DNA from 3 places in the Solibacillus daqui genome. Region 1 is predicted to be linked to each of the others. Evidence: riboswitches for the same ligand, from Rfam matches in the RefSeq annotation. Region 1 holds a riboswitch; each other region holds the start of a gene.

Region 1 (10,362 bases):
GATGTATGAGCAAGGCATAGGGACAGAGGTAGATGAACAAATGGCGATTCATTATTATGGGTTATCGGCTAATGGTGGTGATGTAGAAGGTTTGTACCGGATGGGGATGATCTATTTCGAAGGCGAGCTTGGGCAGCAACCAATTTTACCACGAGCGATTCAATATTTTGAACAAGCAGCCAATCAGCTTCATATCGATGCGTTATTCAACCTAGGTTATATATATGAGCTTGAATGGGGCATGGCTACAAAAGCAATTCATTATTATAAACAGGCCAGTTTTGCTGGGGACTTAGAGGCGACAAAAAAATTAGTCGATTTTTTCGAACGTACAAATGATGAACAACTTCACAAATGGCAGCAAAAATTAACGCAGCTTCAACGTGAAAGAAAGTGAAATTATATCAATATAGTCATAAATGAGACCGTTTCCGCTAAACAGAATAAAAGTGATGAATTTTAGGTTTAATATGGAAAAAATCTAGGTACTATATAAGTGGAAGAAAGTAGTCTGGGAGGGGGATTTTTATGTTTATGTTTTCAATTCAACAAGCCATTTCTAGTCAAGATGAGGGTACTATTCGAAGTCTAAATCAAGTGTTAGCGGAGCAACGAGAAAATTTAACAACATTATGTACGATTGTTGAATACTTAAAAGGATATGGACAAGTAGGATTAGAAAGTAAAGATGTTATTAAGTACAACCAAAAAATTCAAATTATGAATGATAGACAAATGAATCGTTACAATAAAATTGATGAATTAATTAATACAAATATTTTTCAGATAAAAAAGGGTAATACGACAGATAATACGGCAATCGTTTATGGGAAAGAGGTCCGCAAGATTGAATCAGGTATCCGTACGTTAAAATTATTTGTAAGTGATGCAATTAATATGTTAGATCCAGAACAACATTTAAATAATCGGAGTGAAGAACGTATTCACTATTTTGAAAAACGTTCTGCTGCTATCGAGGCAGAAATGATTACATTAGCAAAAATTCTTCAATAGAATAGTTTGATGAGAGGCTTGTCACATGGTTTTGTGATGGGCTTTTTACTTTTTTTTAAATTAAATTATACATATTTTAACATGCATTAGCATATATCCTTCTATTAGTGGGTGATGAAACCCAAATATGAACTTAATTCTGTGAGGCTTTCGGTTTAAAATTTTGAAAGAATTCCGTGAAATACTTTCATTATAATAATCAGAAATAACTAGTCTTATGTTAAAAATCTAGTGCGAAAGCATAGATTACTAGATAAAAGAAGAGTTAGTATTTTAAAGATTCTAACGCTTAATTATAATAGAGTGATTGTATAGAGAAAAATTTTATAGGGTTTAGTTAATGACATAAAAGCATTCTAGATGAAAGCGTAAAGGTGTTAAATATTGTTTTAATTAGTGTTCAAATAACCCTTTGTTACAAAAAGGAAAAGGCGAGGTCACGGATGTTTTTTTATAAAAAAAATCACGAAGTACAAGCAGTGGATTTGAAGAAAGTAACTGTAAAGTTAGAAGTTAAAGGGAATACAGATGTAAAAAAGCAACTACAAATGTTAAATTTAACTGAAGAGGATTTAAAATATTTAAAAGTATTTAAACCGCATGTAGATGAAAATATCGATCAAATTGTGGATACGTTTTACACAAATTTAGGAATGGAACAGAGTTTGGTAGATATTATTAATGACCATAGCTCAGTTGACCGCTTGAAAGTAACGTTACAGCGTCATATATGTGAAATGTTTAGTGGTGTCATCGACTCGGAATATTTGGAAAAGCGAAAAAAAATTGCACGAGTGCATGTTCATATTGGTCTAAAAACGAAATGGTATATCGGTGCGTTCCAAAGTATACTCACTGATTTTATTCGTTTAGTACAGCTGAATATCAAGCAGGAGAGCCAATCCTATCATACGATTACAGCTATTTCAAAAATGTTAAACTTTGAGCAACAAGTTGTTCTTGAGGAATTTGAGTATGTTATTGAAGCGATTAAGGAAAAATTAGAGCAAGAGAAACGTCAAGTTAGCAATGCTATCATAGGGTCATCAGCTAACTTGGCAGCTATTTCAGAACAAACAAATGCTTCTTTCCAACTGTTGACTGAACAATCAGAAGTGATGGTTGATTATGTGAAAAAAGCCATCGATTATTCAGAAAAGACAACGGAGCAAGCGCATCAAGGGAAAGTTCAAATCCAACAGCAAGCGGTAAGTATGAATGCGATTCAACATTCAGTGGCGATGATTTCGGAGGAAATGGACAAGCTAACGGAAATTTCAAAAGAAATGGAATCCACAATGGGCATCGTTACAAATATAGCAAACCAAACTAATTTACTTGCATTAAATGCGGCGATTGAAGCGGCGCGTGCTGGAGAAGCGGGTAAAGGCTTTGGTGTAGTATCTGGAGAGGTGCGTAAGCTTTCAGAGCAAACAAAAGAATCGGCAATTAATGTAGAAGCATTATTACAAAATACAAATATTCGTACAACTAAGCTTCAAAAATCTCTGGAAGAAATTAAGTTAGCGGTAATTGTTGGTGAAGAAAGTATGCACAATACAGAAATACAATTTAATGCAATTGTGGAATCAATGGATGCGACAAAAACGCAAAATAATTTAGTAGAACATGAAGTAAAAAAAATTGGTGATGTTATTTTAGAACTAGGTAGTGCCTTTGATGAAGTAACTTACGCAGCGGATGCGTTAGCAAATGTCTCGCAATCATTAGAAAAGTAAAAATTAGCGCATGTTAAAGCAACTCTTTAATATGCGTTTTTTTTATTGATTTATATACAAATTTGTAATATCCGTCAGTCCAATTTTTCACTAAAAGAGCTTATACTTAAATAAGAACAAGAGCGCGAATTAATAGGAGAGAATGAATATGAAAACAGTAGTAGTGGTAGGTGGCGGAATCACAGGCTTAACGACGTTGCATTATTTGAAAAAACAGCTTGCTGAAAATAATGTAAGAGCGCGTTTAGTATTAGTTGAAAAAAATCCGTATTTAGGTGGGAAAATACATTCGGAGCACAAAGGTGGCTTCATTATGGAAACGGGGGCTGATTCTATTGTGGCACGTCACCCTGGAGTATTAGAACTTGTTCAAGAACTTGATTTTGAACATGAACTTGTGTACAACGAAACCGGAATTTCATACATTCATACGAATAACGAGCTACACGCGATTCCTGCCGGTTCGACATTTGGCATTCCCATGAGTGTGGAGTCATTAATGGCAAGTACGCTCATTTCAGAAGAAGGAAAGCAACGGTCGCTTGAGGATTTACAGTTGCCGAATACCAATTTCACAAAAGAAAGCTCAATAGGTGAATTTTTAGAGTACTTTTTAGGTGAAGAAATAGTGCACAATCAAATTGCCCCTGTATTAGCTGGTGTTTATTCGGGAGACTTATATCAACTTAGCTTGAATTCAACATTGCCATACTTAGTCGATTACAAAAACAAATATGGTTCGATTATTAAAGGCTTTGAAGCAAATAAAGAGCAATTTGACAAAGCTGCAAATAAAAAATTTATTTCTTTTAAATCAGGCTTATCGGCAATAATTGATCGTTTAGAGCAAACACTGACAGAAGTAGAATTCAAGAAAAACACAGCAATTCAAGCAATCCATAAGCGCGGTGAACAATATGATGTAGTGCTAGCTAACGAAACAATTGTAGCTGATTTCGTTGTTCTAGCAACGCCAAATGAAACGGTTCGAGCGGTTTTACAAGACGCTGTGATTAACCAACAACTTGAAAAATTCACGAATGCTTCTGCACTAACGATGTATGTAGGCTTTGATGTTGCAGATAGCGTACTCCCGGCAGATGGCACCGGTTTTATCGTTTCGCATCATTCCGATTTAATATGTAATGCTTCAACATGGACAAGTCGTAAATGGAAGCACACATCGGCACAAGGAAATTTACTTGTTCGTCTCTTTTATAAGAACATTAACCCGCGCTACGAAGAATTAGCGGTGATGACAGATGAAGAGCTGACACAAGTTGCGCTAGAGGACATTAAGCTAAGTCTTGGTATTGAAGCCGAGCCGACAGTTGTGAATGTGACAAAATGGATCGACAAAATGCCACGTTATGATTTAGCGCATAACGAAGCACTCAGTGTTGTTGTAAAAGAATTAGCGCTTCGTTATCCAAATGTGTTACTAGCAGGATGCTCGTATTTTGGTGTGGGCATTGGCGCATGTATCCAAAACGGTAAAAAAACAGCCGAACAAATTAGTGCGCAGATTGTATAAATAATCACAGCCTATTAAAAAGTGATTATAAACCCGATTCTTTACAAAGAAAACGTTTGCAATGTAGGAAGTTATACTTTATTTGCATAAAGGGTTGACGTTCGTGTGTGATAACGGTATGATTCACTTAATTATCTGAAAAATTCATAAAATTCTTATCAAGAGAAGTAGAGGGAACTGGCCCGATGAAGCTTCAGCAACCAACAAAAGTCAGGTGCTAAATCCAGATGGCAAATGCCAGAAGATGAGAAGGGAACTAAGTTCGTCATGATTGAAGCCTTCTTTTTTATTTAAAAAAGAAGGCTTTTTTGTATCACTAAAATACTGAAAATACTGTGAATAATGGAGTGAAAGCAATGGGTTTACTTGAAGATTTAAAAATAAAGGTGCTAACAGCAGACGGTGCGATTGGCACATTATTATATTCATATGGATTAGATTATTGTCATGAGGAAATGAATATTGCACGTCCTGAAATTATTGAAAAAATTCATAGTGAATATATCGCGGCTGGCGCAGACATTATTCAAACAAATACGTATGGTGCCAATGCTATTAAACTAGCACGTTACGGCTATGATGGGCGTGTTAAAGAATTTAATGAAGCTGCACTAGCAATTGCCAAGCGCGCGGCAGCACCAGGAGGACAGTATGTGCTTGCAACAATTGGTGGAATTCGAGGGATTCGTAAAAGCGATGCTACCTTGGAAGAAATTTTAACAACATTTAAAGAACAGGCTGAGGTGCTATTAGCTGGTGAACCAGATGGCTTTTTACTAGAAACGTATTATGACTTTGAAGAATTATCGCTTTGTGTACATGCATTGCGCGAGCTAACAGACCTTCCGATTATTGCGCAAGTAACAATGCAAGAAGCGGGCGTATTGCAGAATGGTATGTCATTCAATGAGGCGCTACATGATTTAGAAAGATTAGGTGCAGATATTGTTGGAAGCAACTGTCGTCTTGGTCCATTCCATACAATTCAAGCATTTGAGCAAGTAAGCCTACCAAAGAATGCTTATTTATCCGCTTATCCGAATGCTTCACTTTTAGATGTAGAAGATGGGCGTGTTGTCTATGAATCGGAAACGGATTATTTTGCGCGTGCCGCTGAAGAATTAGTGAATCAAGGTGTGCGTTTAATTGGCGGTTGCTGTGGAACAACACCAAAGCATATTGCGGCTGCGAAAAAACGTTTAGCGAATTTAAGTCCGATTGAAGAAAAGGCCGAAACAAAGGGGCGTACAGAATTTGTCCGTGTAGCAGAGCCTCGCAAGCATGAACCACTACATGAAAAAGCAAAGCGAGAGCGTTCAGTAATTGTAGAGTTAGACACGCCACGTCATTTAGAAATCGAAGGCTTTGTTGAAGGTGCAAAAAAGCTATCGGAGGCAGGCGCAGATGTTGTAATGATGGCCGATAATTCGCTCGCATCACCACGAATTAGTAATATTGCGATGGCAGCGATTTTAAAGGAACACGGTGTCCGTTCATTACCACATTTAACATGTCGTGACCGTAACTTAATTGGTCTCCAGTCACATTTAATGGGACTCGATGCGTTAGAGTTACATGACATTTTAGTTGTAACAGGTGACCCAACAAAGGTAGGGGATTTCCCAGGGGCAACAAGTGTGTACGATGTGTCGTCAATGGAGCTCATTTCACTGATTAAGCAACTAAATGAAGGTGGATCATTTACCGGGAAATCTTTACGAAAACAAGCGAATTTTTCTGTAGCAGCGGCATTTAATCCAAATGTTCGTGTGTTAGACCGTGCAGTTCAGCGCTTAGAGAAAAAAATTGAGCATGGTGCAGATTATTTCATTTCGCAGCCGGTCTATACAAAAGAAAAAATTATCGAAATCTATGAGGCAACAAAGCATTTAGAAACGCCGATTTATATTGGGATTATGCCCCTGACATCATCCCGAAGTGCCGAATTTTTACATCATGAAGTACCGGGTATTAAGCTGTCTGACGAAGTATTAGCACGTATGGCGGCATGTGGTAACGATAAAGAATCAGCAACAAAAGAGGGCCTAGCAATTGCAAAAGAGCTACTTGAAACAGCGTGTCAGTATTTCAATGGGATTTATTTAATTACTCCGTTTTTACGTTATGATATGACGTTGGAGTTAATGGAGCATGTAAAACAGTATGACGCGAAACATAAAGGAGAAAAATCACATGTCTAAACATCCAATTCATGAGCAATTACAAAATAGAATAATAATCATCGATGGTGCCATGGGGACGATGCTACAGGCTGAAAACTTAACATATGAAGATTTCGGTGGCGAGGAATTAGATGGCTGTAACGAAAACTTAGTCATCACACGTCCAGATGTATTGAAAAAGGTACACCTTGCTTATTTAGAAGCTGGGGCAGATATTATTTGTACGAATACATTTGGTGGTACACCGCTTGTACTAAACGAATATGATTTAGGACACAAAGCCGTTGAAATTAATACACGCGCCGTGGAACTTGCATTAGAGGCAGCGCGTGAATTTTCGACACCGGAATGGCCGCGTTTTGTTGCAGGTGCAATCGGACCAACAACAAAAACGCTATCAGTAACAGGCGGTATTACATTTGATGAACTGGAAGAAAACTTCTATGTACAAGCAAAAACACTAATTGAAGCAGGTTCAGATTTATTACTACTTGAAACATCACAAGATATGTTAAACGTAAAGGCTGGAACAATTGCTATTCATCGTGCGTTTACCGAATTAGGGAAAGAGCTTCCGGTTATGATTTCGGGAACAATTGAGCCGATGGGAACAACATTGGCCGGTCAATCTATTGAAGCATTTTATATTTCAATTGAACATATTAAGCCGCTATCAGTGGGCTTAAACTGTGCGACAGGTCCAGAATTTATGACGGATCATATTCGTTCATTAGCCGAGCTTTCAAATGGCTATATTAGCTGTTATCCGAATGCTGGACTTCCAGATGAAGAAGGCTGCTACCACGAAACACCAGATTCTTTATCGAAAAAGCTACAAGGCTTTGCGGAAAAAGGCTGGTTAAATATTGTAGGGGGCTGCTGTGGGACAACACCGGCACATATTGCCGCAATTCGAGAGGCGGTAGCGAATTATGCACCACGTAAGCCACAAGAGTCGACACATGGTCATGTCGTTTCAGGCATTGAGCCACTGCAATACGATGAATCGATGCGTCCATTATTTATCGGCGAACGCACAAACGTAATTGGTTCACGCAAATTTAAAAACTTAATTATTGATGGTAAATTTGAAGAAGCGGCTGAAATTGCCCGTGCACAAGTGAAAAATGGTGCGCATGTTATTGATATTTGTTTAGCCAACCCAGACCGCGATGAAGTAGAGGATATGAAAAACTTCATGCATGAAGTTGTGAAAAAAGTAAAAGTACCGCTCGTAATTGACTCAACGGACGAGAAGGTAATGGAAGAGGCACTGAAGTTTTCACAGGGGAAAGCAATTATTAACTCCATTAACTTAGAAGACGGTGAAGAACGCTTTGATGCGGTTATGCCGCTTGTAAAAAAATATGGCGCAGCGCTTGTTGTTGGAACAATCGATGAAATTGGGATGGCGGTTACACGCGAGAAAAAACTTGAAGTCGCACAGCGTTCTTATAAATTGTTAATGGAAAAATGGGGCATGTCACCAGAGGATATTATTTTCGATCCACTGATGTTCCCGGTTGGTACAGGGGATGAGCAGTATATCGGTGCTGCGGAAGAAACAATCGAAGGCATTCGTCTCATTAAAGAAAACTTACCGGGCTGTTTAACGGTCCTTGGTGTAAGTAATGTATCATTCGGTTTACCACCAGTTGGCCGTGAAGTGTTAAATGCGGTGTATTTGTATCACTGTACACAAGCAGGCTTAGATTATGCGATAGTTAATACAGAAAAATTAGAGCGTTATGCATCCATTCCAGAAGAGGAAATTAAATTAGCAAACGATTTAATTTTCAATACAAACGATGAAACATTAGCAGTATTTACCGACTTTTATCGTGATAAAAAGAAAGACGCGGTCGTGAAAGAATTACCGACAACGGTTGAAGAACGTCTCGCATACTACATTTTAGAAGGTACAAAAGAAGGGCTGATTGAAGATTTAGATGCTGCACGTCAAACATTTGATACACCTCTTGATATTATTAATGGACCACTAATGGCAGGAATGGCCGAAGTTGGACGTTTGTTTAATGCCAACCAATTAATCGTTGCGGAAGTACTCCAAAGTGCAGGTGTTATGAAAGCAGCTGTAGCCCATCTAGAACAGTTTATGGAAAAAGGTGACACGAGCGCGAGTAAAGGGACAATGGTATTAGCAACGGTAAAAGGTGATGTGCATGACATCGGCAAAAACTTAGTTGATATTATCTTAAGTAACAATGGTTACCGTGTTGTAGACTTAGGAATAAAAGTGACACCAGCTCAATTGATTGAGGCAATTCGTAAAGAAAAGCCAGACTTTGTTGGGTTATCAGGCTTACTTGTGAAATCGGCACAGCAAATGGTGATTACCGCACAAGATTTTAAAGAAGCAGGGATTGATGTTCCGATATTAGTAGGTGGCGCTGCATTATCACGTCGTTTTACTGAAACCAAAATTGCTGAGCAATATGATGGACCGGTGATTTATTCAAAAGATGCTATGCAGGGGCTAGAGCAGGCCAATCGTTTAATGAACGAAAATGAGCGACAAGAGTTAATTTCAGAATTAATAACAGCTCGTGAACAGCGATTAGAGGCGGATGCGAAACGCGCGACACGTCCAGCAGTAGCGGTTGCTGAAAAGCCAGTTCGTACGGTAGTAGATGCGCCAGTATTTACACCGAAAGATTTAGTGCCACATATTAAACGTGATTATTCAGTCGCACACTTGCAGCCTTATGTGAATTTGCGTACATTAATTGGGCATCATTTAGGTTTAAAAGGGAATTTAGAGCAGCTAATAGCGGAACAAGATGACCGCGCAATCTTGTTAAATGATTTAGTGCAAGGGTATTTAAATAGTGGTGCATTAAAGGCTTCGGGCATGTATCAGTTTTACCCAGCGCAATCAGATGGGGATGATGTAGTTATCTATAGCCCAGAGGATGCGAAAACAGAAATTCAGCGTTTCACATTCCCGCGTCAGCAAACAGCCCCATTTTTATGCTTAGCTGATTATTTAAAACCAGTGGCTAGCGGAGAAATGGATTATGTTGCGCTAATGGTTGTTACAGCGGGGAAAGGTGTAAGTAGTAAAGCGAATGAACTAAAAAAAGCAGGTCGATTTTTAGAAAGTCATGCTTTGCAAGCGACAGCGTTGGAGCTTGCAGAAGGGTTTGCGGAACGAATTCATCAGGAAATCCGCGACCAGTGGGGTTTCCCAGATGCAACGGACTTCACTATGCGCGACCGTTTTGCAGCGAAATATCAAGGGCAACGCTTTAGTTTCGGCTACCCAGCATGTCCAAATTTAGAAGACCAAGAAAAATTATTTGCTGTCCTTAAACCAGAGCAAATTGGTGTACAATTAACTGAAGGCTTTATGATGGAACCAGAAGCAAGCGTATCGGCGATTGTGTTTGCACATCCAGATGCGCGTTACTTTAACGTATAATTTCTTTCAGCGAGTGTTCAACTGCCTGCTAAAAGAAGTTAAGCCCCCGTGGATGTCATGAATTCGGTAAGAAGTTTTTTGCTTGTGCGAAAAGCTGAATCCAGACGCAATTACACCGGGGCTTAATTGATTAACGAGCCGTCCTAATTTGAATAGGACGGTTTTTCTAAATTTAAGGGGGTTTACCAATGATTCGACAAGCGACAAAAGAGGATATACCAACAATTTTAGAAATTTTTAATGATAATATTTTACATTCAACGGCAATTTATATGTATAAAGAACAAACGCTTGAGCAACGAATGCAGTGGTTTGAGCAAAAGCAACAAAACGGAGAACCGCTTATGGTGTTTGATATTGATGGTGAAGTAGCGGGTTATGCGACGTATGGTAGCTTTCGAGCGTATCCAGCGTATCATTATACAGTGGAACATTCCGTATATGTACACA
Region 2 (10,362 bases), 580 kb from region 1:
ATCGACACCAAAGCCAATTAGTGCGGCGAAGTGATGTACTTCACGAACTTCCGCGCTATTAACGACTAAACTTGCTTTCGTACGCAATCCGATACGCACTAAATATTGGTGTATCGTACTTGCTGCAAGTAGTACCGGAATTGTTAATTGCTTTGCATCCTCTACAAAATCGTTTAAAACGATGATTGTTCTTCCGCCAAAAATTGCTGCTTCTGCTTCTACTTTAATACGGTTCAATTCATTCTCTAAAGATTCTGTATATTTTATTGAGATTTCAGCTACTTCAAAGTCACTATCACCATTGTTCATTAACTTTTCGTACTCAGCCGTTGTTAATACCGGCGTTTCTAATATAATACGTCGTGCGTTTTGTGCTGTTGGATGAAGTAAATCGCCTTCCGCACCTAGCATTGTCATAGTAGATGTAACAACATGCTCCCGAATGGAATCGATTGGTGGGTTTGTTACTTGTGCGAATAATTGCTTAAAGTAATTAAATAAAGACTGCGGGCGTTCTGATAATACCGCAAGTGGCGAGTCATTCCCCATTGAGCCGAGTGGATCCTTACCATCCTTTGCAAGTGGTACGATATATTTTTGCACATCTTCATATGTGTAGCCTTGAATTTTTTGACGTAATGTAATGTCGTTTACTTGAACTTGTTTCTCTTCTGTCACTTCAAGCTTTAACATATTATCTTGTAACCACTGTGCGTAAGGCCCTGCTGTTGCCATTTCTACTTTCAGCTCTTCATCCGAAATAATTTTCCCTTGCTCTAAATCGATTAACAGCATGCGGCCTGGACTTAAACGATCTTTATATAAAATATCTTCCTCTGCATAATCTACAACGCCTGTTTCAGAAGAAAAAATAACGTGATCATCTTTTGTAACGTAAAGTCTACCTGGACGTAAGCCGTTACGATCTAAAATCGCACCAATTTGCTTACCATCTGTGAAGCAAATTGCTGTTGGACCATCCCATGGCTCCATTAAACTTGCATGATATTGATAAAATGCTTTACGGTCTTTCTCAATACGTGGATTTTCTGTCCAAGGCTCTGGAATCATCATCATCGCCGTCTCTGCTGGTGTACGACCTGCTAATACGAAAAATTCAAATGCGTTATCAAGCATCGATGAATCTGAACCTGTTGTATCAATGATTGGTAGTAGCTTTTCTAAATCATCCCCAAACGCTTCCGAAACAAATTGTTGTTCACGGGCACGCATCCAGTTAATGTTCCCACGCAATGTGTTAATCTCCCCGTTATGAATAATGTAGCGGTTTGGGTGTGCACGTTTCCAAGATGGGAATGTGTTCGTTGAATACCGTGAGTGTACTAGTGCTAATGCCGATACGAAGCTTTCATCTTGTAAATCGATGTAGAAGTCACTTACTTCCTCTGGAGCTAGTAAACCTTTAAATACCATCGTCTGGCTTGAAAGACTTGGTACATACAATTCAAATTCTTGCTTGTCAGCCCAGTGCTCTAACTGCTTACGGATTAAATACAGCTTACGCTCAAAGCTTTTTGCATCACTTGTTTTGGATCGAATAAAAACTTGACGAATAATTGGTGCACTTGATTTTGCAATCTCACTTAAATTTTCTTTATTTGTTGGAACTGTTCGCCAGCCAATTAAGTCCTGCCCTTCTTGTACGATTAGTTCATTCATTTTTTGCTCAATTTGTTGGCGTTCGCTGTCATTTTCCGTGAAGAAAACTTGCCCAACGCCGTACTCACCTTTCTCAGGTAAATTTAGTTCCGGACAGTTGATTTTGAAGAAAGCATCTGGTATTTGAACCATTAGACCTGCACCATCGCCTGTTTTACCGTCTCCCCCACGTCCAGCACGGTGTTCTAAGCGACATAACATTTCTAAACCATTTTTCACGATTTGATGTGAAGGTTTTCCCTTCATATTTGCGTACATCCCGATGCCACATGCGTCATGTTCAAACTGTGGATTATATAAACCTTGTGCTTGTGGTAACTGGTGAAAACTCATATTTAATTCCCCCTCATTCTTTCAATAACGTATTTACATTTTAAAGTTTTCGAAATAATATAAACAATATATAGTTTGGATAGAAACAATCTACTTTTTAGATGAATGGAGTGGGATTTATGGAATTACGACAATTACGTTACTTTGTCGAGGTAGCAGAACGTGAACATATATCCGAAGCTGCTGAGTATTTACACGTTGCACAGTCTGCAATTAGCCGACAAATTGCCAATTTAGAAGAAGAGCTCGGAGCACCACTTTTTGAACGTGTCGGACGTAACGTCAAACTGACACCGATTGGTAAAACTTTTTTAGAGCACAGCATTACCGCCCTGAAGGCAATTGATTTTGCTGCCAAGCAAGTTGAAGAGTATTTAGACCCAGCAAAAGGGACAATTAAAGTTGGCTTTCCTACAAGTTTAGCTAGCTATGTTTTACCAACCATCATTTCTGCATTTAAGAAAGAGTACCCAGATATTTCATTCCATTTACGCCAAGGTTCCTATAAATATTTGATTGAAGCCGTAAAAAATCGCGAACTTAATTTAGCATTACTTGGTCCATTACCGCCAAAAGATGAGGCGATTAATACAACCGTTCTTTTTAGTGAAAGCATTCACGCTTTAATACCCGCGACACATCCATTAGCAAAACAAGACTCAATTCATTTAATTGATTTAAAAAATGACAACTTTGTATTGTTCCCAGAAGGATATATTTTACAAAAAGTTGCCGTTGACGCTTGTCGTTCAGCTGGCTTCGTTCCAAAGATTACATCTGAGGGTGAAGATATGGATGCATTGAAAGGTTTAGTTGCTGCAGGAATCGGTGTGACACTACTACCGGAAAGCTCACTTTACGATTCGACACCGCGTATGACGGTGAAGATGCCAATTGCAAGTCCTACAATCCGTAGAACGGTCGGCATCATCGCGCCAACAACACGGGACCTCGCTCCATCAGAACAAGTATTTGTGGATTTTGTATCTAAATTCTATTCACGTCTGTCGAGGTTTCAATAATGAAAAAAACCATTCTCCAGAACAAACTGGAAAATGGTTTTTTTAAATACAATTATTTTGTTACTTCCCGTCAACTGGAACTACTGAGCCGCCCCATTCTTCTACGATGAAGTCTTGAATTTCTTTAGAGTGTAATGCTTCAACTAATGCTTTAATTTCTTTTGAATCTTCGTCACCAGATTGAACAGCAATGATGTTCACGTATGGTGAATCACCAGACTCGATGGCGATTGCGTCTTCTAATGGGTTAATACCGTTGTCGATTGCGAAGTTTGAGTTAATTAATACCGCGTCACCTTCTTCGTTATCGTACATTTGGAATAACATTTCTGGAGCTGTATCATAATCAAATACTAAATTTTTTGGGTTTTCTACAACGTCTTTAAGCTCTGCTTTAGTTTTATCGATACCATCAGCTAACTTGATTAAACCTTGTGCTTCAAGTAATGAAAGCATACGGCCATGGTCAGCTACAGAGTTTGATAATAGAATTGTTGCGCCTTCAGGAAGCTCTTCTAAAGATGCATATTTTTTAGAGTAAATACCGATTGGCTCAATGTGAATACCACCAGCATTTGCGAAGTCATAGTTAAATTCTGCTTTTTGACCTTCAAAATACGGAATATGTTGGAAGTAGTTGGCATCTAAATCACCAGATTCTAAGTCTTGGTTTGGTAATACATAATCTTGATAAGGTTCGATTTGTAATTCGATACCTTGTTTTTCTAAAATTGGTTGAACTTGTTCTAAAATTGCGGCGTGAGGTGTGTTTGAAGCACCTACCACTAATGTTGTTGGCTCTGCTGTTGTATCGCTGCCTGTTGTTGATTTTTCGTCTGTCCCACATGCTGCTAGAGCAAGGATTGAAGCACCTAATGCTACTGAAGATAATAATTTTTTCATCATTTTTTCCTCTATTCTATATTTTTCTCACCTAAACTTTTCGAACATTTTTTATATTCTGGATATTCACTATACAGAGGCACCTCTTAATCATTTACGCCTCGGCGTAGATGCGTCCAGATTTTTTCGAGTTTGCTCGAAAAATTCCTCTAAAAATCTGTGACATCCGCCGGGGGCTTAACTTGAGTCATCAAGTTAAGAGATGCTTGTTCGATAAGTATTGGCTATATAATTACGGCGTAATTGCCACTAACTATCGTTTATCAATTTTTGTTGTAATGCTATCACCAATAATTTGAATAATAAATACAATGATTAAAATAATAATGGTCGCCATAAATGTAACGTCTGTACGATTACGAGAGAAACCATCAAGGAAGGCTAAGTTTCCAAGACCACCTGCACCGATAATACCAGCCATCGCTGTATACCCTACAAGTGCTACCGCTGTTACTGTAATCCCAGAAATAAGCGCCGGTAAGCTTTCTGGAATTAATACTTTCCAAATGATTGTTGACGTTTTCGCACCCATTGAACGAGCCGCTTCGATAACACCTTTATCAATTTCACGTAGCGCAATTAATACCATGCGCGCATAAAACGGTGCGGCCCCAATAATTAAAGCCGGTAATGCTGCATTAGCACCACGAATTGTTCCAAGTAAAAACTTCGTGAAAGGAATTAATAAAATGATTAGCACGATAAACGGTATCGAACGGAAAATATTAACGATAGATCCCGTTAAAAAGTGGACGATTTTATTAGCCCATAGTTGATTGTCGCTTGTTAAAAATAAAACAATCCCGATTAAAATACCCAATACGAATGTCACTGCCGTTGCGACTGTTGTCATATACAATGTTTCGTATGTGGCTTCGAGCATTTTGTCCCAATTCACATTTGGAAATAATTGATTAATCATGCTCAATCACCTCCATTTGTATTTCATGCTGTTTTAAAAATTGGAGTGCCTTTTGTATTTGCTGCTTGTCGCCATCAATGTGGACAAACAATGTACCAAGTGAACCGCCCGTTGTCGTTGAAATTTTGCCATGCACAATATTAATGACAACATCGAATTGCTTAATAATTTGGGAGATGACCGGTTGCTCTGTTGTAGCTCCAGCAAATGTCAATTTCACAATTTTTCCTGATGGATAGTTCGTTAAAATTTGCTCTAGCGATGCTTGTGTTTCTTGCGTTTCACCAGCAGCCTTCGATACGAAGTTTTTCGTAATCGGTGCTTGAGGAAGTTGGAACACTTGTAATACATCCCCTTGTTCTACAACTTTACCAGCTTCCATAACTGCGACACGGTTACAAATTTTACGGATAACGTGCATTTCGTGCGTAATCAGAACAATTGTTAGCCCGATTTGTTTGTTAATGTCTAGCAGTAATTGTAAAATCGAATCCGTTGTTTCTGGGTCTAGTGCAGAAGTTGCTTCATCACAAAGTAATACTTCTGGATTGTTTGCTAATGCGCGGGCAATGCCGACACGCTGCTTTTGACCACCCGATAATTGTGACGGATACGCTTTACCGCGCCCCTTTAAACCAACTAGTTCGATTAATTCCTCTACGCGCTGTGCACGCTTGGCATTCGGTACACCTGCAATTTCAAGTGGGAACGCAATGTTTTCCTCAACCGTACGTGACCAAAGTAAATTAAAGTGTTGGAAAATCATGCTGATCTTTTGGCGAGCTGAACGTAACTCATTACCTGACGCTTTCGCAATATCTTGTCCATTGACAATAACCGAGCCAGTTGTTGGCTTTTCTAAACCGTTTAATAAGCGAATCATCGTACTTTTACCGGCCCCACTATATCCAATAATTCCGAAAATTTCACCTTTATTAATCGACAAGTTTACATCATTGACGGCGGTTAGATCGCCGTTTTTTGTTTTATAAACTTTCGTTATGTTTTGTATATCAATCATCGCTTGAACTCCTTTAACTTGAAATAACCTGTTCGTTATGTTCAATAATCGCTTTTTTACTTATTCGCCTCTTAGAACAAACAAAAAACCTTTCTACCACGACAAGTAGAAAGGTTTCGCAAATTTATACGTTGAACCGTTCTCTCATCTTTCAAAGATAATCTTTGTGTGACTTGGCACCTTTGCAATAATTGCTGGTTGCCGGGCTTCATAGGGCACTTCCCTCCACCTCTCTTTATAAGAGTAACGCTATTAAGTTTGTTTTGTATGAATGTTACTTTATCATGCTAATAATTGTTCGTCAATTACTTTTTTAATATTTCATACAAAAATGGTACGGATTGAAAAGCATAAATTTTTTCCTGTAATTGTCCATTATTAGAAACAAGTAAGCAAGGAACACTTTCAATTTTCAGATCTTGTGCGAGGTTCTCTAAATAATTGATATTTGCCATTCCAATCGGTAAATCTGGTAGTAATTCCTCAATTACATTTAAAATTCTTTTGGCCACATCACATGTCCCACACATAGGGGTATAGATAAAAAGTGCACTTTTTTCATGTTGTTGTACACTTTGCTCCCATTGGCTTCTTGTCCATTGTTCCATCGTAATGTCATTCCTATCTTACTAAAAATTTTGCCTGTTGTAATAAATCGCGTAATATAACGGTTGGTGTTTTTTCAACTTCATTATACTGTTGCGGAATAATAAATTGTTGCGCTTCTGGATACACCCGATTCATGAGCTTTCGTAATTTTTCTCCATTTTTATCTGCGTCAAAAAATGTCACAATATCATCTTGCTCGTAAGCTTCTAATAAATCAATTAAATCGACTTCACTGATTGTGCCATTCGTACAAAGAATTGTCACATTCTCTGCTAAAATTGGCTCGATTCTCAACTTATCTGCACGTCCTTCTACTATGATACATTTTCCCATGAAAGCACCTCCCATAGTTTAATAACCAAAAAACGCCAAAACCTAAACATACTAGGTTTCGACGTTAAATATTATTGCTCGATTAATTCAGCGTATGCATCTGCATCCATTAATTCTTCAACTTCAGCTTCATTAGAAAGCTCAACTGTAATCATCCAAGCTGTACCGTATGGAGATTCGTTAACGAATTCTGGGTTATCTGATAATTCTTCATTTACTGCAACAACTGTACCTGACACTGGTGCGTAAAGTTCAGAAACTGTTTTTACTGATTCCACACTACCGAATGGTTGATCTTTAGCAATTTCGTCTCCTACTTCTGGTAGCTCAACGAATACGATGTCGCCTAATTCAGATTGTGCGAAGTCTGTAATACCGATTGTTGCTTTGTTTCCTTCAACTTTAATCCACTCGTGCTCTTTTGTATAACTTAATTCTTTTGGTGTGCTCATGAGAAAACCTCCAAGTAATATGTAGTATATTCAAGTTCATTTTGCCATATTTCGTTCGGAAATTCAATGATATTCAACGGTTATTTCCAAGTTTCCAAGAAGTCAGACTCCTTAAATCCTAATGTTAATTTTTTTCCATCTGTTACGAGTGGACGTTTAATTAACATGCCATCTGATGCTAATAGTGCTAATTGCTCGTCTTCAGACATTGTTGGTAATTTGTCTTTCAACTCTAACTCACGGTACTTCATGCCTGATGTGTTAAAAAATTTCTTTAAGGGAAGACCACTTGCTTCATAATATGCCTTTAACTGTTCTTTAGAAGGCGTTTGTTCAACGATGTGAATATTTTCATAGGCAATACCGTTTTCATCTAACCATTTTTGTGCTTTTTTACAGGTTGTACATTTTGGATAGTTAATAAATTGAATTGTCATTTTTCCGCTCCCTTAGTATAGTTCAATTTTTTCTATTGTAATCGAAATATAATAACAAATCGAGCGAAATCCGATTAATAGTAAGATTACTTTTATTCGAACTTGAAGCAAACCTACTCCTTAAAAATGGATTTTAGTCATTAAATGTGGTTGGTTTTTCTAATAAGCTTCTGTATAACTTTGGTGAGCTATCGCATGTCTGCGATAAAGCCATGTGATACGTTTAAGTGCTTAAAAGGCTATGCCAGTAAACACGAAGATAAAACAGAATTTTCTAAAAATGTAAAATGAGTCATTTTTTGAATCATACTTTAGTTTTTACAAAAATTTGAAAACAATTAACATTCTATTAACTATCCAACCTTAAACTAGACAAAACTAGAAAAGGCGGTAGGAAAATGAGTAAATACTTTACATCAAAAACAATGTTCGCTTTAGCGTTGGCTGGAACATTGATTGCGGCACCGAGCTTAACAACGGAAGCAGCTGTACAAAATTATCAATTATCAGTCGATGCTCATTATGATTCAGGCGTTCAAAATCCTGATGGTGGGACGACTGAAATTATTGCCTATAACAAACACAATCATTCGATGTATTTAATTAACGGTGATACAAAATTAGTAGAAAAAATCTCTCTGAATTATTCTTCAGCAAATGCAATGAACTTAGTACCCGATTTTTCTGTAGACATTGCTGAATTAATTAAAACTATCGATCCTGATTTCGTTTACGGGGGGCTACCGAGTATTGCCATTTCCCCTAATGAAAACGTTGTAGTTGCTGCAGTCCAATCCGATGATTATACAAAAGATGGTTATGCCGTATTTTTAACTGGTGAAGGAGAGCTATTAAGTATCGTAAAAATAGGGGTACAACCTGATAACATTACATTCTCACCAGATGGAAAAAAAGTATTAACTGCTAACGAAGGGGAACCTCGTAACGGTTATGGAAAAGGAATTGAAGACCCACAAGGTACCGTATCTGTAATTGATGTATCAAATGGTTTTACGGGTTTGACAACTAAAAATATTACATTTGAAGCATTTGATCGTGCTGAAAAACGTGCCGAGTTAGTAAAAGACCAAGTAATTATAAAGAAAGATGCCAAACCATCTGAAGATTTAGAGCCTGAATATGTAGTCGTAAGTGAAGATAGCAAATATGCTTACGTTTCACTCCAAGAAAACAATGCCATCGCAAAAATAGACTTAACAACAAACGAAGTAATTTCAGTAAATGGGTTAGGATTTAAAGACCATCAAGAAAAAGGAAATGAATTGGATCTACTTAAAAATAAGGACGTAAAACTTCAGAATGAGAATGTCTTTGGCATTTATATGCCAGATGGGATTTCAACGTATAGCGCGAACGGTAAAAATTATATTGTCACTGCGAATGAGGGAGACAGTCGTGAATGGGGAGAAGAAGACACACCTTCATTCCATTTAAATGAAAACGAAAAAGAAGTAGATGGCAACGAAATCGTATATTATGATACGACGCAATATGACGGCTTTGATGATGGAAAAGACTATATTTTTGGTGGACGCTCTTTCTCAATCATTGATGCCGATACAATGGAAATCGTATTTGATAGCGGAAGTGATTTTGAAAAAATAACGGCCGAGCTTTACCCTAAATACTTCAATACGACGAATGATGAAGTAAAGATTGATAACCGTAGCGGTAAAAAAGGGCCTGAGCCTGAAGATGTTAAAGTTGGTAAAATCGGTGACGAAGTATTCGCATTCATTGGTTTAGAGCGTATCGGTGGGATTATGATGTACAACATTACAGATCCAACAAAGGTTAAATTTGTCGACTATATGAATACGCGTGACTTTAGCGAAGCTATAAAAGGTGACGTTTCTCCAGAGGGATTAGCATTTGTGACGAGTGAAAAACCTCAATTATTAGTTGGGCATGAGGTTAGCGGAACTGTAACAGTGTTAGATATCCTGGCAAAAGATAAAAATCTAAAATTCAACGACATTGAAAATCATATTGCAAAAAATGAAATTATCGAAGTAACACAAGCCGGATTATTAACTGGGGTTAACGAAACGACATTCGCACCTAACAAACCATTCACAAAAACTCAAGCTGCAACTGTATTAAATCGATTAGCTGGAAATACAAATACGAATGGGATTGAATGGGCAATTGAAAACAATTTAATTCCAGGTGTAACGGATCAAATATTTGCTTCAAACAAAGAAATTACTCGAGAAGAATTTGCCTATGCAGTTTATAACTATCTTGTTTTATCTGGTGAAACATTCGAGGAGGTAACAGCAGAAAAATATAATGACGATGCCAAGCTTAGCACAGAGGCAAAACAAGCAATCTATGCACTTCAATCAAAGGGAATCATGATTGGCTCAGATAAAAACTTCAATCCAAACAAAACTTTAACTCGTGCACAAGCCGCAATCGTCTTCAGCCGAATGTTAAACTAATCGATTTTTTATCACTTTCGTAAAGTAGAAAAATAGCCTTCCATTTGAATTTTATCTATAGTAAAACGAGATGCGGCGTCCCACATCTCGTTTTTATTTGATTTTACCGATTAAACGACAAACTTTTCAGCTTCGATTAACTTCACTGAAGCTTGGCGTTTTTTCAGAATTAAGTTGTATGGGTT
Region 3 (10,362 bases), 710 kb from region 1:
CGATACGAACTCATATTTTCCGTGCATGTTTTCGCCACCAGCGAAGATGTTTGGTGTTGGCAAGCCCATGTAAGAAAGTTGTGACCCGTCTGTTCCGCCACGGATTGGTTCAACAATTGGCGTAATATCAAATTTCGCAAATGCCTCTTTTACGATATCCACGATTTCCATAACTGGCTCGATTTTTTCACCCATATTGTAATATTGGTCGTCAATTTGTACTGTAATCGTGTCTTCACCGTATTTTGCTTGCATATCTTGACCGACTTTTGCCATGTATGCTTTTTTCTCTTCGAATTTCGCGCGGTCATGGTCACGGATAATGTAAGACATTGTTGATTCTTCAATGCCTCCATCAAAATGCATTAAGTGAATGAACCCTTCGTAGCCATCTGTTTTTTCAGGAACCGCATCTTTTGGCATTGCGTTTTGGAATTCGATAGCTTTTGTAATTGAGTTTACCATTTTGTCTTTTGCAGAGCCTGGGTGAATGTTAGTGCCACGTGTTGTTACTTTTACGCCTGCCGCATTGAAGCTTTCGAATTGTAACTCACCAAGTGGGCCGCCATCCATTGTATACGCATAGTCAGCGCCAAACTGTGCTACGTCGAATTTGTGTGGGCCACGACCGATTTCTTCATCTGGTGTGAAGGCAACACGAATTTTACCATGTTTAATTTCAGGATTGTTCACTAGGAACTCCATTGCTGTCATAATTTCAGCAATACCGGCTTTGTCGTCTGCACCTAACAATGTATTGCCGTCTGTTGTGATTAACGTTAGGCCTACATAATTTTTTAAATTTGGGAAGTAGTCAGGTGACATCACCAAACCATTTTTTAATGTAATTGCTTCACCGTCATAGTTGTCGATACGTTGAGGCTGAACGTTTGTACCAGTGTAATCTGTTGTTGTATCAACATGCGCTAAAAAGCCGATTGTTGGTACGTTTTTATCTGTGTTTGCTTCTAATGTTGCGAAAAGGTAACCGTTTTCATCTAATGTAATGTCTGTTAAACCGATTTCAGCTAATTCATCTTTTAAAACATGTAATAAATCAAATTGTTTCATTGTTGATGGTGTAGTTTCTGAGTTGAAATCTGATTGTGTGTCGATTTTTGCATAGCGTACTAAGCGCTCAATAACTTTTTCTTTCATATGAAAAAGGCCTCCTAAATAGATAGTACTTTTATTGTACACTCTTTATTTCGGTTTTTGAACTATTTTGAAATATTGTGAAATACTTAGCATGAACAAAAATTGTGCGCCGTAATAAGTAAACATAATTAGTTCATGTGAATATGGAACGGCGAACATAAATTTGTTGATTGCTAAAATAGAATCCGACGTAATAAACAGTAGTGCGCCGGCAATCGCCAAAGAACTACCTGTTCGAAACGATGTCCACCCCATCATTAAAATGACCAACATGTATGCGACAACGGCAATTGCCAAAACAGTATCACCATTTTTAAAGATAGAACCAGCGATCCAGGTAAGCATGAAAAGTCCATACGCGCCTAAAAGGATTTTTACGTAAGTTGGTGTTGTACTGACGCCGGTTGATCGAAAGGCAAAGATATAAAAAACATGCCCAATTAAGAAAAAGCTAAGCCCGATAATAAACCACTGCAACGTATAGTCGCCAATCGCACAAAAGATGAGCCCAATTGAGATGAGCCAATAATAAGGCGTTTTCAATGGTACTTTTGTAGAAAAGGCAAGACCAATAAGCAGTACCATCGGAATGAGTTTAAATACCATTTTTAATGAGGCGTCGATTGATTCAAAAAAGAATACATAATAGAAGCCAAAGCCTAAAAAAAATAAAATAAGTAGTTTTCTTGTCATATTTTTCCCCCTGGAATTCCTGATTTTCTATTGTTTATGAATCTTTTTTTTCGGTTATTCGTAAATAGTACATAGAGAGGATGATTTAGATGGGACAATTATTTTTGATAACCGCGATTGGCTCACTAGCAATGACGCTACTATTAGTGCCGTTTTCGAAAAAAATTCGCAATAAAGAATTATCGACTAAAGTAGTTTCTATTAGTACAGTAATTGTATTTATTGTAAGTTTTATTTCGCTTTTTGTAACTGTTTATATTTCAAAAATTGATTTATCGTGGACAATTTTTTTATATTTGTTGCCTGTAGTGGCACTATGCGGTGCAATTATTGCAGTTGGTATAGAACAAAAAGTGAAATCGTTTTTTGTTTTAGTGGGAATTATCGGCATAGGCTATTTAGTTTCAGCGCCATTTTTAAATGCGGAAGACAAATACAATTCGGCTGAAATGGAAGAACAAACGGAAATTGCACCGTTTGATGAAACGAAAACTCCAGCGAGTGTACCACCACAATTTGTGAAAAATAAAATGAAAAAAGCGTTTGGTCAAGTGCCAAATACAAGTTATTACGAGTTAGGGAATTTACAAATTCAAAAGGTAAATGGTGCGTATGTTTATATTGCGCCGGTTGAATTTTCTGGTTTCTTTAAATGGTTCAACGGTAAAACAACACCGGGTTACTTCACGATGAGCGCGACGGATTCTAGTGATAATCCAAAGTTTGTTAAACAAGAGATGAGCTATATTCCGTCAGCATTTTTAAACAAAAACTTAGAGCGTCATATGCGTTTACAGTATCCATCATTAATTTTCAATGGTGATCCACAACTTGAAATTGATGAGGGCGGTAAACCTTACTACATCCGTTCTTATGGTGAATTTATTTCAGCCCGTAACGGTTTTGATGTAAAAGGGGTTGTATTAGTAGATGCTGCGTCAGGTAATACAGAAAAACTTGCATTAGCAGATGTGCCGGAATTTATTGATGGCGCGGTATCACCAGAAACAGTCAGCCTACAAAATAGTTACTACGGGAATTATGTGCATGGTTTCTGGAATAGCTTAGTTGGCAAAAAAGATGTAAAAGTTCCAAGTGATGAAGGAACAGAGGCAAATGTAAGCCCAATCTTTATGGAAGACGGCGAAATGTACTATTTCACGGATTTCACAAGCCCAAAAGAGGGCGTTGATTCGATGCTTGGCTATGCGCTGACAAATGCCCGAACAGGTCAAGCAACATATTATACAGGTAACTTAGAGGAGTCCTACATGGATTCACAGGGAGCGCTTGATATTATCGAGAAGAAGTTCGTGGAAAAAGAATGGGAAGGCGAAATGCCGATTCTCTATAATTTCTATGGTGAAGCGAGCTGGTTATCAGCTGTATTAGATGCGAATGGATTCTTACAAAACTATTTCATTGTATCAGCTGCAAATCCTGAAATTTCAGCGTATGGTACGACACCAAATGAAGCTTTAAAGCTGTATAAAACAGCGCTTAGCCGCGGTGGCAGTACAGTCGATGGTACGTCAAATGCAGAAGAAGCAAAGGCAACGGTTGAAGTAGTACGTGTATATAAAGAACGTGTGGGGGATTTCACCATTGTGTCATTTCTAACGAAAACAGGTGAAAACTTCATCGTTAGCTCAGAAGTCTCACCATTTGCGATTTATTTACAAGAGGGCGATAAAGTAGCAATCACCTACGCAAAAACAGGTGAGGACTTCCAACCTGTAAAAGTATTGCAAATTGAAGGATTATAACAAAAAGGAGAACGCAATTTTAGCGTTCTCCTTTTATTTTTTCAAAATCCATAATATGATCAAGCATTTTCGTGCGACGCATTTCGATATGTTCGTTTGAATATAGCGTAATTTTCAGGAACTTTTGACGTTGTTCTTCCAAAATACTACGGGCATTTTTATACAATTCGGCAGGCTCACGATCTAAAATATATTTTAAATGGAAGAGTTGCATTAGTGCCACTTCAGGGTCTTCTAAATTGCATACAAATTTGATGTTCCAAACATGTGTATGTGAAATATATTGATTCACATAACCAGTTGCTGCTTCGTATTTGATTTCGTCGATGTGTGGTGCGAGCTGCTGGTGGACGTCTTTTAGTGCTGTATTAATATCGACAATTTGTAAGGATAGCTTGCGTACAGATTTTAAATGCTGACGCTCCATTGATTTCGCTACAAAACTTGAATTCATTTGAAATCCTCCCGTCAGTTTGTAAGAATATTGTATCAATAAAAAGAGAAAAAGTTTTAGGTACAATAGATTGAATTATTTACTTAAATTTCATATTTTCTATAAGGCGCTATATAAAAAGAACGATAGAAACCCTTTTATTAGAATAATTTAACTTGCATCAGCAAATTCTTTTTGTACCAAAAACGAAGCGTCAGGTACACAAGTCCTCTACTTTTGGTTCAAAGTTATGAATGTAGTCGAGCATTTTTACTTCTCGTAATTTTAGCTGCTCATCAGAGTAAAGTGTAATACGACGAAACTTATGAGTTAACTCCTCTAAATTAGAGCGGATTGATTGATGTAGGTGAGCAGGCTCGGAAGCTAAAATGAATTTCAAATGGAAGAGTTGCATTAGGGCTACTTCAGGATTTTCTAGATTATTAGCAAATTTCAGATCCCAAATATGTGTATGCGAGATATATTGGTTTGCATAGGATGTGATGGCTTCGTATCTCGTCTCATCAATATGTGGTGCGATATGATCGTGCAGTACTTTTAAATTTTCATTAAGAGTAGCGATTTGTAAAGGATATCTGCGGATAGTTTTTAAATGTGATTTTGATGTAATACTGATGCCCATTATAAATCACTCCCTTATTATTATATGAAAGATGCTTCGTGTAATAGATAGATTGTTATATATAATGTTGGATGCATTATGTATATAAATAACTATGATTTTTGGTTCTATTGTAATGTTGCTATTATATGCATTTATTAAAATAGAATCAATCCTTTAAGAAATAAAAAAAGATACACCGTTTCATGTTGAAAGGGTGTACCCAAAAAATATTATTTCCAAGTGAAGCCTTTTGACGCTAAGAATTCTTTAATGAATGGGCGTTTTTGATCAATTAAGAAATCAGCCATTTGTTTTGTCCATGTTGCCATTTTTTGATTTGATGAACGACTTGCATAGTAGTTTTCCATCGTTGCATCGTATTCAGCAAGTAGTGTGTCGTATTTTTCAACGTCATAGCTATTTTCGTGAAGTACAGCATCTACTGGTAAACGTGGTTTTGTTTCGTTACGTTTTGTTGGCGTACCAATCGTCATTGCAAATAGAGGGAAAACATATTCTGGTAAGTTGAATAGCTCGCTAATTTCTTTTGGGTTTGTACGTGCACCCCCGATGTAGCAAATGCCGTAGCCTAATGCTTCAGCTGCCACAACAAAGTTTTGCGCGAATAATGATACGTCCGCAACCCCAACAAGTACGTTTTCAGCAGAATCTGCTACGATGTCGACACCGTGCATTTTACCTGCAACTTGCAAGCGTTTAAAGTCTACGCAAAATAGGAACGATGCACCAGCTGTTCCGAATTGAAATTCATTTTTTGATAGTTCGCCGAGTTTTTTCTTTTTGTCTTCGTCTGTTACCCAAATGACGCTATATGCTTGAACAAAGTGTGAGCTTGCTGCCATTTGAGCTGTTTCGATTAAATCGATAACGGTTTCCTTTGAAATTTGCTCGCCTGTATATTTACGAACAGATGAGTGACTGCGTAATAATTCTCTAGTTTCCACGTGAACATCTCCCTTGTATGTAATATTAGAAAGATACATTATGCATGATATTGGCGCATGAATGTTGTTCTTTCGTATGTCGCTAATACGACAAAAAGCTTAAAGGAATTTTCCTTTAAGCCTATTTTAGTCAATTTTAAGGTTGAAGTCGATTACAACAACCCGATCCATTTCCAGTAAGTCGCACTGAAAATTAAAATTAAGATGAAGCCGAAAATTGTTAACGGAAGCCCTGATTTTAAGAAATCCTTCGTTGTAAACGTCCCTGTACCGTAAGCCAGCATGTTTTGCGGCGCACTTACTGGTAATAAGAAACCGAAGCAAATAACGAATTGTTGAATAATAACGAAGCCAATTTGGTTTTCAACAGGCATTGGTAAACTCAATGCTAATGCGATAAATACCGGAATTAACGCAGAAGCTAAACTGGTTGCTGAGGCGAAACCTAAGTGAATAATAATGTTAAACACTGTAACTAATGCGATCGTTGCTAAAATTGGCATTGTATCTAAGCCTAGTGAACCGAAAATTGTATCTGACAGCCAAGCAGCACCTTTTGTATTTAATAACGTAGAGCCTAAAGAAATACCTACTGCGAATACGATTAATGTACCCCAGTCAATGCGGCTAGAGGCTTCCTGCCAGTTGAATACACCTACTTTAGGAGTTAATAAAAAGGCAATCGCGACAATCGTAATTGTTGTTGTATCGAATGGGTGTAGCTTTCCTTCAGTAGACCAGAAGAATAGTAAAACTAAAGTTGTAATAATTAATGTGATTTCTTTACGTTTTAGTGGTCCAAGTTCCACTAACTGTTGGCGGATAACGTCTTTCCCACTTGCGATATTGTCTGTTTCAGGTTTGATTAGTTTAATCATAACGAAGAATAACACAACCGACATGATAGCGGAGAATGGCGCGGCATACATGAACCATTCGCTCCATGTAATATCGACACCGAATTCAGATTTAATGAAGCCCAGTGCAACTAAGTTTTGCGCAGCTGCCGTTTTAATCCCAATGTTCCAAATTGAAACGGCTTGTGTTGCTGTGATAACTAATAGTGCAGCAAGCTTACTTTCCTTTGTTAAGCCGAATGCTGCTACAATTCCTAATAAAATTGGAACAACTGCACCAGCACGAGCTGTAGCACTCGGTACTACGAATGCTAATGCAATCGCTACTAAAATTGCACCAAATACTAACGCATTTGTTTTCGTGCCAACCATTGATAAAATCCACAGCGCGATACGTTTATGTAAGTTTGTAATTTGCATAGCGGCTGCTAAGAATAGCGCAACCCCTACTAATGCTACAGCAGAGTTACTAAATCCACCTAAAGCCAGTTTAAGTGCATTACTTGTCCCCATTTGAACAGATGGATCTTCCATACTTGGCGCTAAGCCTAGTAATACAGCGATTAGTGCTAAAATCATCGCGGAACTTACTGGGTATGACACCGCCTCGGTTACCCATAAAATAACGGCAAATGCTAAAATAGCTAAAGCACGTTGACCTACAACTGGTAAGTCCCCCCCGTTTGGAATTAGCACAATGATGATGAGCGCAGCAAATGCTAATGCAATCCAAAATGGTTTTAAATTACGTTTTTGCTCAGTGTTGTTTGCCCCTTTTTCTGTTACTGTTGCCATATAAATTGCCTCCTTTTATTATATTTATTTTCCATAAAATAATAATTTTTCGACCAAGAAAATTTCTTGGCATAAAGACATGACAATGCAACTTTTATAAACATATTAGTGTTAGATTAATAAGAATGCTGTAAACAAAAGTGTTTGTCATCTTTAATTATAGCGATATTTTACAGTTGGTATTGTTAATATTTGGTGAATTTAATTATTTTAAAATAAGTATATATTCTCCTAATTAACAATTCTGAATAGCAAATTAGGTGTGTTAATTAGAAAATATTTGAAATTAATAGCGAGAGAGTGAAGCGTTATGAAATGAACAAAATATAAAAATCAGAAAATTTATAAATTTTGTGTTGACGAATGGAATTACTCTGTCTTATACTGTGAAACAACGATGGAACATAAATCACATAACTCTTATCAAGAGCGGCTGAGGGAATAGGCCCTATGAAAGCCCAGCAACCAGTGAGTGATGAACTGACTAAGGTGCTACGTCCTACAAAATGAACAATCATTTTGACAGATAAGAGGAGGTTAATTTGCTCATTTGCAACCCCTCTTCTTAACTGAAGAGGGGTTTTTTACTTTTAAACCCCTCCTCAAAATACACCGATTTCACCATCGAAATTATTTTAGGAGGTATTGTAATGACAAGCTTACGACCAGAAACATTATTATTACACGGAGGCCAAAAGCCAGATCCTGTAACAGGTGCAATTGCTGTACCGGTTTATCGTACAACGGCTTATGCATTCAAAGACACAGCTCATGCGCAACGTCTTTTTGCATTAGAAGAGCCAGGTAACATTTACTCTCGTATTATGAACCCAACAGTAGGTGCGTTTGAAGAGCGTGTAGCGTTATTAGAAGGCGGAGCAGCGGCAGTAGCACTTTCATCTGGTGCAGCAGCAGTAGCGTTTTCCATTTTAAATTTAGCTGGTGCGGGTGATGAAATCGTTGCAGCGGGCTCACTTTACGGAGGTACGTATAATTTATTTGCAACAACATTACCTCGCTACGGGATTACAGTGAAGTTTGTCGATGAATCAGACCCAGAAAACTTCCGTGCAGCTATTACAGAAAAAACAAAAGCGGTATACGCAGAAATTATCGGTAATCCAAGTTTAAAAGTATTAGATATTGAAGCAGTAGCAAATATTGCACACGAAAACGGTCTACCATTATTAATCGATAGCACATTTGCTTCGCCATATGGTAGTAATCCAATTGAGTTTGGCGCGGATGTTGTCATTCATTCGGCAACAAAATGGATTGGTGGTCACGGTACAACAATTGGTGGAATTGTTGTTGATGCGGGTAAATTTGACTGGACGCAAGGGAAACACCCAGGTTATACAGAGCCTGATACATCTTATCACGGAATTCGTTATGGAATTGACACAGCAGCGGCTGCATTTGCGACAAAGCTTCGTGTACAATTACTGCGCGATTTTGGTCCAACCTTATCAGCAGACGCGGCATTCAACTTCTTACAAGGACTAGAAACGCTTCATTTGCGTATTGTCCGTCATAACGAAAACACGCAAAAAGTAGCCGAGTACTTAAAAAACCACCCATTTGTGGAATATGTAAATTACAATGGCTTCGAAGATTTTGCTACGCATGATTTAGCGAAGAAATATTTAAAAAATGGCTTCGGCTCAATCATTACATTCGGCATTAAAGGTGGACGTGAAGCAGGGCGCCAAGTGATTGATAACGTAGAATTATTCTCACACGTAGCAAACGTAGGGGATGCACGTTCATTAATTATTCACCCAGCAAGTACAACACATCAGCAGCTATCTGCTGAAGAATTAAAAATCGCTGGCGTATCAGAGGAGCTCATTCGCTTATCAATCGGTCTAGAAGCAGCAGAAGATATTATCGCAGATTTAGAGCAAGCGTTAGCAAAGGTAGCAGTAGCTGTAAACGCTTAATAATCGATAGCCCATTTACTTCGCCATATTAATAGTAGAAACTCGCTTGTTATTTCCCATTCGAAAAACAAGCGAATTTTCAAAAAAATCAATCCCTACTAACTTAATAAGTTTTATTGACAACTCTAAAACCAAGTAATACAATAGGAATAAATATAATTGTTAATTTGGAAATTAAAAGAAAAGGAGTTGTTTAATATGGGAAAAGTATTTAGTGCACAAAACGTTGCTGCTTACATAATCTATGAATTAAATGAAGTAAAGGAATTCGTGAACGCTTGTTCAATCCAACAAATTTTGGCGGATGTAGATTCGATGTGGCAAAGCGTTTTTGGGCATCATGCTTTTTCAGAAACAACTCACGATTTTCAAAAATCCGGCTATACTGTAAAAGAAGTAGCAGATGAATATATAGAACATGGTAAAGCACATATTTTAGCGCCAGCGAAAGAATGGTTTTTAAAATATGGCGAGTTCCAATTAGTGCAACGCCCATATGCAATGCCTAATTTTTCGATTAAAGAGGAGATCGTTATGCGTAAAATTTTATCTGCTTATCGTTTACGTACTTACAATTTCGTAAACGTTGCAGTTTAACTTGATACAGTGGGGTTCAAACCCCGACTGAATAGGGGAACTCAGGCTAAGAACGCCGCGTCGTGCGGCAATGCCTAAGTGACCAACATCGTGTTGGCCCAAGCCCCGGCGGATGTCACAGATTTTTTAGAGGAGTTTTTCAAGTGAACTTGAAAAAAATCTGGACGCAATTACGCCTAGGCGTAATTGATAATATCCCTAAGACATTGGTAGGTCCCCCTTACCAATGTTTTTTTATTACTAGTATGAAATAAGATTTGAATGATTAATGACTTTTTAGAGAAAACAAATGTCTTTCTAGGAGAGATTTTTCTTGTTTTCATGTATTATATAGGATAGAATTTCTTTAAGAAAAATTATTTGAATTATTCGTTAATATAGTGTGTTTTTTGAATTTGGAGGAGAAAGGCAATGGCAACAATCAAGGCAGCCATCTTAGGATTTGGCACAGTAGGTCAAGGGATTTATCATATATTAAATGAAAAGAGGCAGGAGCTCCGCGAAAAGTTAGGTGTTGAGCTAGAGGTAGC

Evidence for each region. Region 1 has a riboswitch for S-adenosylmethionine ahead of O7776_RS18105 (bifunctional homocysteine S-methyltransferase/methylenetetrahydrofolate reductase). Riboswitches for the same ligand answer to the same signal wherever they lie in the genome.
Region 2: another riboswitch for S-adenosylmethionine. It lies ahead of O7776_RS15460 (methionine ABC transporter ATP-binding protein); the one in region 1 lies ahead of O7776_RS18105 (bifunctional homocysteine S-methyltransferase/methylenetetrahydrofolate reductase).
Region 3: another riboswitch for S-adenosylmethionine. It lies ahead of O7776_RS01500 (O-acetylhomoserine aminocarboxypropyltransferase/cysteine synthase family protein); the one in region 1 lies ahead of O7776_RS18105 (bifunctional homocysteine S-methyltransferase/methylenetetrahydrofolate reductase).

The regions. Positions count from the first base shown of each region.
Region 1 is NZ_CP114887.1:3,701,947-3,712,308, reverse strand. Features, by position in the region: gene O7776_RS18125 (tetratricopeptide repeat protein) at 1-397, shown strand, start outside; gene O7776_RS18120 (chemotaxis protein) at 529-1,014, shown strand; gene O7776_RS18115 (globin-coupled sensor protein) at 1,458-2,753, shown strand; gene hemG (protoporphyrinogen oxidase) at 2,902-4,287, shown strand; SAM riboswitch class I at 4,440-4,538, shown strand; gene O7776_RS18105 (bifunctional homocysteine S-methyltransferase/methylenetetrahydrofolate reductase) at 4,644-6,488, shown strand; gene metH (methionine synthase) at 6,481-9,912, shown strand; gene O7776_RS18095 (GNAT family N-acetyltransferase) at 10,101-10,362, shown strand, end outside.
Region 2 is NZ_CP114887.1:3,124,516-3,134,877, forward strand. Features, by position in the region: gene gltB (glutamate synthase large subunit) at 1-2,013, opposite strand, end outside; gene gltC (glutamate biosynthesis transcriptional regulator GltC) at 2,133-3,035, shown strand; gene O7776_RS15450 (MetQ/NlpA family ABC transporter substrate-binding protein) at 3,096-3,938, opposite strand; gene O7776_RS15455 (methionine ABC transporter permease) at 4,192-4,860, opposite strand; gene O7776_RS15460 (methionine ABC transporter ATP-binding protein) at 4,853-5,881, opposite strand; SAM riboswitch class I at 6,023-6,125, opposite strand; gene O7776_RS15465 (thioredoxin family protein) at 6,187-6,489, opposite strand; gene O7776_RS15470 (toprim domain-containing protein) at 6,503-6,823, opposite strand; gene gcvH (glycine cleavage system protein GcvH) at 6,895-7,275, opposite strand; gene O7776_RS15480 (arsenate reductase family protein) at 7,356-7,712, opposite strand; gene O7776_RS15485 (choice-of-anchor I family protein) at 8,111-10,177, shown strand; gene O7776_RS15490 (acyl-CoA dehydrogenase FadE) at 10,288-10,362, opposite strand, start outside.
Region 3 is NZ_CP114887.1:299,083-309,444, forward strand. Features, by position in the region: gene pepT (peptidase T) at 1-1,158, opposite strand, end outside; gene O7776_RS01470 (lysoplasmalogenase) at 1,204-1,851, opposite strand; gene O7776_RS01475 (hypothetical protein) at 1,941-3,617, shown strand; gene O7776_RS01480 (hypothetical protein) at 3,637-4,071, opposite strand; gene O7776_RS01485 (hypothetical protein) at 4,265-4,693, opposite strand; gene nfsA (oxygen-insensitive NADPH nitroreductase) at 4,906-5,640, opposite strand; gene O7776_RS01495 (DASS family sodium-coupled anion symporter) at 5,793-7,292, opposite strand; SAM riboswitch class I at 7,710-7,825, shown strand; gene O7776_RS01500 (O-acetylhomoserine aminocarboxypropyltransferase/cysteine synthase family protein) at 7,943-9,235, shown strand; gene O7776_RS01505 (hypothetical protein) at 9,434-9,832, shown strand; gene O7776_RS01510 (homoserine dehydrogenase) at 10,244-10,362, shown strand, end outside.